Simiduia agarivorans SA1 = DSM 21679: one gene and its partner. The protein of the gene in region 1 binds, or shares a complex with, the protein of each later gene. Links are inferred from orthologs where the notes say so. Each region holds a gene or a part of one and is shown in the gene's direction. Other genes may lie near its edges.

Evidence for each region.
Region 2: the proteins of secG (region 1) and secY are in contact, whole or in part, in a crystal structure (PDB 5AWW), measured with the Thermus thermophilus proteins. The link is inferred for Simiduia agarivorans SA1 = DSM 21679 from one-to-one orthologs. Residues at the interface, in WP_223903268.1 of Thermus thermophilus: Tyr5, Ile9, Tyr12, Leu13, Ala16, Leu19, Val20, Val23, Leu24, Gln26, Glu27, Pro28, Gln30, Gly31, Ala32, Asp34, Leu35, Met36, Gly37, Gly38, Ser39, Ala40, Asp41, Leu42, Phe43, Ala45, Arg46, Val48, Tyr53, Thr56; in WP_096411648.1 of Thermus thermophilus: Leu14, Gln16, Arg17, Phe20, Ile34, Pro35, Pro37, Ile72, Arg108, Arg109, Asn112, Gln113, Arg116, Ile117, Ile120, Pro145, Gly146, Trp147, Phe152, Phe155, Val156, Val159, Thr160, Val162, Ala163, Gly164, Ala166, Leu167, Trp170, Glu173.

The regions. Positions count from the first base shown.
Region 1 is NC_018868.3:1,649,035-1,652,223, reverse strand. The notes cover bases 296-3,172. They hold secG (preprotein translocase subunit SecG), read left to right. Parts: upstream 296-1,495; coding sequence 1,496-1,849; downstream 1,850-3,172. Other genes in these bases: rimP (ribosome maturation factor RimP), read left to right, coding at 2,807-3,172; tpiA (triose-phosphate isomerase), read left to right, coding at 718-1,455; glmM (phosphoglucosamine mutase), read left to right, coding at 296-568. In the rest of the region: more of glmM, read left to right, coding at 1-295; more of rimP, read left to right, coding at 3,173-3,189. UniProt on the Bacillus subtilis protein: Involved in protein export. Participates in an early event of protein translocation.
Region 2 is NC_018868.3:2,006,384-2,009,612, reverse strand. The notes cover bases 51-2,967. They hold secY (preprotein translocase subunit SecY), read left to right. Parts: upstream 51-809; coding sequence 810-2,126; downstream 2,127-2,967. Other genes in these bases: rpsK (30S ribosomal protein S11), read left to right, coding at 2,877-2,967; rpsM (30S ribosomal protein S13), read left to right, coding at 2,481-2,837; rpmJ (50S ribosomal protein L36), read left to right, coding at 2,156-2,272; rplO (50S ribosomal protein L15), read left to right, coding at 362-796; rpmD (50S ribosomal protein L30), read left to right, coding at 173-358. Also shown: more of rpsE, read left to right, coding at 1-50; more of rpsK, read left to right, coding at 2,968-3,229. UniProt on the Bacillus subtilis protein: The central subunit of the protein translocation channel SecYEG. Consists of two halves formed by TMs 1-5 and 6-10.

The DNA.
Region 1 (3,189 bases):
CGACGAACTGCTGTTCATCATTGCTGCGCACCGCCGTGAACAGGGGCGCGATTGCCCCGGTGTGGTGGGTACGCTGATGAGCAATTTCGGTTTTGAGTTGGGTCTGAAAGACCTCGGCATGCAGCTGGTGCGTGCAAAAGTCGGCGACCGTTACGTGATCGAGGCTATGCGCGACAATGGTTGGGATCTTGGCGGTGAGAGCTCAGGCCACATAATTTGTGGTGACCTGACCACCACCGGCGATGGCGTGGTGGCGGCTTTGCAGGTGCTGCTCGCCATGGTGTCTACCGGTAAAGGGCTGCACGAGCTCAAGTCCGTCATGAGCAAATTCCCGCAAACCATGATCAATGTGCGTTTAAAAGATAAGGCCGCGCTCGACGATAATCCGCGCATCCTGTCCGCCGTGGCCGAAGTGGAGGCAGCACTGGCGGGCAAGGGGCGGGTACTGTTGCGTCCCTCCGGCACAGAGCCGGTGGTCCGTGTGATGGTGGAGGGCGATGACGCCGTGGTGGTAAAACGCCTGGCGGGTGAGCTGGCGGACGTGGTGAAAGAAGCCGTTGGCGCCTGATCGCCCGGGCCTCCAAATTATTGAAATTGCAGTAAAAAGCCGTTGTATCTGATTGGCGACTTCGCTAACATTGGCGCCCGCTCAGGGAGGCCCCCTGGGAAGCGCTAGCTTGAGTGCTGCTGCATTCACCTGACATGAAGGAAATGAGCATGCGACGTTCCCTGGTGATGGGCAACTGGAAGATGAACGGCAGTCTGGCTGCCAATCAGGTGCTGCTTGAGGCGCTCCTGGCTAAATGGCAGGGTGTGCACAAAGCTGAAGTCGCGGTCGCGCCTGTGTCGTTGCACTTGGCACAAGTCGGTCAGCTGCTGAGCGGCAGTAATATCCAGTTAGCCGCGCAAGATGCCAGCGCACATGCGAGTGGGGCGTTTACCGGTGAGGTTGCGGCCGCCATGTTGTCGGAACTCGATTGTCGCTATGTGATCGTCGGCCACTCCGAGCGCAGGCAATATCATGCAGAGTCCAGTGAGCTGGTCGCCAAAAAGGCGAAAGCGGTGCTTGCTGAAGGCATGGTGCCGGTGGTTTGTGTAGGCGAGACGCTGTCTGAGCGCGACGCCGGCCAGACTCTCGCAGTCATCAGCGAGCAGCTGTCACCGGTGATTGCATTGTTTGGTGCGTCGCTGGCGCAAATTGTTGTGGCGTATGAGCCCGTATGGGCAATTGGCACAGGTAAAACGGCGACGCCCGAGCAGGCCCAGGCAGTGCACGCGTTCATTCGCGACCAATTGGGCGCTGCAGGCGAGCAGGTCAGAATTTTATACGGCGGCAGTGTCAAGCCGGCCAATGCCGAGGCGCTGTTTGCCAAGACGGATATAGACGGTGCGCTGGTTGGTGGCGCAGCGCTCAAAGCAGATGACTTTTACGCCATTTGCCGGGCGGCCGATTGAATTGAGTGCGCTGAGTGCGTGCGATTAGTAAGAGAAGGTTATGGAACAGATTATTATTGTGGTTCACGTGCTGGCGGCACTGGCCATCATCGGCCTGATCCTGCTGCAGCAGGGTAAAGGCGCAGAGGCAGGGGCTTCCTTTGGCGGCGGCGCGTCTCAGACGGTATTCGGCAGTCAGGGCGGTGGTAACTTTTTTACCCGCATGACCGCGATATTTTCGGTGATTTTCTTTGCTACCAGCTTTGGTCTGGCCATTGTTGCCAAAAACCAGGCTGAGATCTCATCCAGCGCGGGTATTCCGGCAGTGGTTGAGCAGTCTGCACCGGTAGATGGCGGAGAAGTACCTTCAGTTCAACAGGAATCTTCGGAAGTACCAGAAGTTCCTGAGCAGTAAGCAATTGCTGCAAACCCCTTATGCCCAAGTGGTGAAATTGGTAGACACGCTATCTTGAGGGGGTAGTGACGCAAGTCGTGCCGGTTCAAGTCCGGCCTTGGGCACCAATGAAAAAAGACCCCGCAAGCAAAGCTTGCGGGGTCTTTTTATTTTCTAAGGCCTACCCCGGCTGGGCCGGACTACGTCCGGGTTGACGGCGGCCGTCCGTGGCCGCCGCCCTTCGGGCTGCTGTCGCAGTCCTCGTTTGCTCCCGGCAAACGAGTGGGCACCAATGCAAAAGTCCCGCTTTGCTTCGCTTGCGGGACTTTTTCCTCCCATATCACGTTTGAAGGCAGCTTTATCTGGGTAATGCAATGTGGGCTGCTGTGGTAGCCCTGGTTTTCATTTGGTAAGCGCATGGGGGTATGGTGGAGGTCCTCCGCTTGGATGAGGGATTTAGTGGCTAGCATCAGGTGATTAGCGGCCGGCCCCTGGCGTTCCGCTCAAAAACTGCCCGTCCCGCTGTATTTCTGCCCTAAGTAATTGTTTTTATAAAATAAATGCAAAAAGGGGGTTGACCGACTATGGGGGTCTCCCTATAATTCGCGGCCTCGGTTGGGGACATGTTCACACCGAGTGACGGTGCGGGGTGGAGCAGCCTGGTAGCTCGTCGGGCTCATAACCCGAAGGTCGTTGGTTCAAATCCAGCCCCCGCTACCAATTTTCAGGTTTGGTACCAATGCTAACACTGATGTATAGTGTGGCGCAGTTGGCCGGCATCGCCGGGCAGAAGTCGAAATACCAGGTCGGCTTTTGGCTACTGAGCAGCGTCAGCGACGCGCGAAAAGCCCCTTATGGGGTTTTTTTGTATGTGCAGCATGGCTGCACGCAGTAACAATGCCGCGCATTGTCGATGCGAGGCGAAAATAAGAATGGGCCTCAGTGCCCATTTTTTGTTTGTTTTTTCAGGTCTATCGAATGACAGCAAAACACGATGCGCTCGAAGCTATGGTGATCCCGGTGGTTGAGGCCATGGGGTGCGAATTCTGGGGGATGGAATATCTGTCTCAGGGTCGCAATGCCACGCTGCGTATTTTTATTGAAAAAGAAGGCGGCGTGCAGCTTGAAGACTGTGAAAAAGTCAGTCGCCAGGTCAGTGCAGTGATGGATGTAGAAGACCCTATTGCCGGTGAATATACCCTTGAGGTGTCATCGCCCGGGATGGATCGTCCGCTCTACACGCTGGCGCACTATGCGCGTTTTGCTGGCGAAAAAGTCGAGCTACGTTTGCGGGTGCCGTTTGATGGCCGTCGCAAATTTTCGGGGCTTATCGTTGGCGTGGAAGGTGACGAAGTGGTCGT
Region 2 (3,229 bases), 360 kb from region 1 along the record:
AAAAACGTACTGTCTAAGTGCTACGGCTCTACCAACCCGGTAAACGTAGTGCGCGCCACTTTCGACGCCTTGAAAGCCATGGTTTCTCCGGAATCCGTAGCGGCCAAGCGTGGCAAAAGTGTTGAAGACATCACGGGCTAAGGCCTCGACCAACTGAGATATTGGAACGACCATGGCTAAGAAAACTGTCAAAGTGACCCAGGTGAAGAGCTCTATCGGCCGCCTGGAGAATCACAAGGCCTGCCTGAAGGGCCTGGGTCTGCGTCGCATCGGTCACACTGTTGAAGTGGAAGACACCGCTGCCGTTCGCGGAATGATTAACAAAGTGAACTATATGGTTCAGGTAGAGGGAGAGTAAGCAATGCGTCTGAATACTCTGAGTCCCGATCCTAGCCGCGCCAAGTCGCGCAAGCGCGTAGGCCGCGGTATTGGTAGCGGTATTGGTAAGACTGCTGGCCGTGGCCACAAGGGTCTGAAGTCCCGCTCCGGTGGCAGCGTTCGTCCAGGCTTCGAAGGCGGTCAGATGCCTTTGCAGAAGCGCCTGCCGAAGTTCGGTTTTACCTCTCGCATCGGCCGTGTTACTGCCGAAGTGCGTCTGGGCGAGCTGAACAAGGTAGAGGGCGAGCTGATTGATTTGGAAGCGCTGAAGCAAGCTGATATTATCGGCACCAACATCAAGCGCGCCAAGATCATGCTGTCTGGCGAACTGACTAAAGCCGTGACCGTAAAGGGTCTGGCCGTTACCAAGGGTGCCAAGGCTGCGATTGAAGCCGCTGGCGGTAAAGTAGAAGAATAAAGCGAGGTTCCGAATGGCGAGTAATCTGCCATTAGGGAATCAGAAAGGACTGGGCGAGCTTTGGGCTCGCCTTCGTTTTCTGTTTCTGGCGATAGTTGTATACCGGATCGGGACCCATATCCCGGTGCCGGGGCTTGATCCTGAGCGTCTGGCGAGCTTGTTTAACCAAAACCAGGGCACCATTCTGGGTTTGTTCAACATGTTTTCCGGTGGTGCGCTTGAGCGCATGAGTATTCTGGCGCTGGGCATCATGCCCTACATCTCTGCGTCCATCATTATTCAGATGATGACCGCAGTGACGCCGTCGCTCGAGCAGCTGAAGAAAGAAGGTGATGCAGGCCGTCGCAAGATCAGCCAGTACACTCGCTATTTCACAGTAATTCTGGCCACTTTCCAGGGTATTGCTATGGCTGTGGGTTTCTCCGGTCAGGCGTACGGTGGCGAGCCCGGATTCAGCTTCTACTTCATCGCGGTTGTGTCCCTGGTGACCGGCGCCGTGTTCATGATGTGGTTGGGCGAGCAAGTGACAGAGCGGGGTATCGGTAACGGTATTTCCATGCTGATCTTTGCCGGTATTGTGGCAGGCCTGCCCAGTGCCATCGGTCAGTCGTTTGAAAGCGCACGTCAGGGTGATCTGCATATTCTGATGCTGTTGGCCATTGCGTTCCTGGCGGTATTGATTGTGTGGTTTGTGGTTCGTGTTGAGCGTGGTCAGCGCCGCATCACGGTTAACTACGCCAAACGTCAGCAGGGTCGTCATGCGATGCCAGCGCAGTCGTCTCACCTGCCTTTGAAGGTGAACATGGCCGGTGTGATTCCGCCCATTTTTGCCAGCAGCTTGTTGCTGTTCCCAGCGTCTATTTCGAGCTGGTTTGGTCAGGGTGACGGCGCGGGCAGTGAGGTTTTACAGGAAATTGCTCTGGCCATTGGTCCAGGTCAGCCGCTGAATTTCATTTTGTTCGCCGGCATGATTATTTTCTTTACCTTCTTCTACACGGCGTTGATGTTTAACCCGAAAGAAGTTGCTGACAACCTGAAGAAGTCAGGTGCCTACATTCCGGGTATCCGCCCGGGTGAGCAGTCGGCCAAATATATTGACCAGGTGTTGACCCGTTTAACCGTGGTTGGCTCTCTGTACATGGCAGCGGTGTGTTTGTTGCCACAGTTTTTGATCGTATTCACCAATGTGCCTTTCTACTTGGGCGGTACATCGTTGTTGATCGTGGTGGTGGTTATCATGGACTTTATGTCTCAGGTTCAGGCCCACCTTTATTCCCATCAGTATGACTCACTGATGAAGAAGTCTAACTTGAAGAGCTTTGGCCGCTAAGGGTCAGGGTGAATTGAGCGAGGTAGAAAATGAAAGTTCGTGCTTCAGTTAAGAAAGTTTGCCGCAACTGTAAAATGGTTAAGCGCAACGGTGTTCTGCGGGTAATCTGCAGCGTTGAGCCGCGCCACAAGCAGCGTCAGGGTTAATTTTCGCCTGCCGGTACCTTGTCTGGTGCTGGCAAAACCCCGTGAGGCCTGGCCTCAGGGGCTTTGGGGGCGTTGACTGTCGCCCGGGGAGCAATCCTCGGGCTATTGCTTTTTGCTGGTATTTTCGCTATCCTCCCGCGCCTTTTCGTGTGGTAGGTGACGTCTATGCTGTCAGCGCCGCAAATTTGTACTTATCGGAGTAATTTGAATGGCCCGTATTGCTGGAGTAAACATTCCAGATAACAAACATGCGGTTATCTCCTTGACCTATGTGTTTGGCATCGGCCGTACCACTGCCCAGAAAATCCTGGCAGACACCGGCATCGCTGAAACCACCAAGGTGGGTGACCTGTCTGAAGAGCAGCTGGACGTATTGCGTGGCGAAGTCGCCAAGCGCACCGTAGAAGGTGATCTGCGTCGTGAAATCAACATGAACATCAAGCGTTTGATGGATCTGGGTTGTTTCCGCGGTTTGCGTCATCGTCGCAACCTGCCGGTACACGGTCAGCGCACCAAGACTAACGCCCGTACCCGTAAGGGTCCGCGCAAGCCAATTAAGAAGTAATTGGCTTTTCGGTAACCAAAGGTTTAGGAAGAGATTGCTATGGCCAAGCCAAGTAATAAGACTGTTCGCAAGAAGGTCAAAAAGACCGTGGTTGACGGCGTTGCCCACATCCATGCGTCTTTTAACAACACCATCGTGACCATCACCGACCGTCAGGGCAACACCTTGTCCTGGGCAACTGCCGGTGGTTCAGGTTTCCGTGGTTCACGTAAAAGCACCCCGTTCGCAGCCCAGGTAGCCGCTGAGCGCGCTGGTCAAGCCGCACAAGAGTACGGCCTGAAGAACCTGGACGTGGAAGTAAAGGGCCCAGGCCCAGGCCGCGAATCAGCTGTTCGCGCGCTGAATAATGTTGGTTACAAGATCACCAACATCACTGACGTCACGCCCATTCC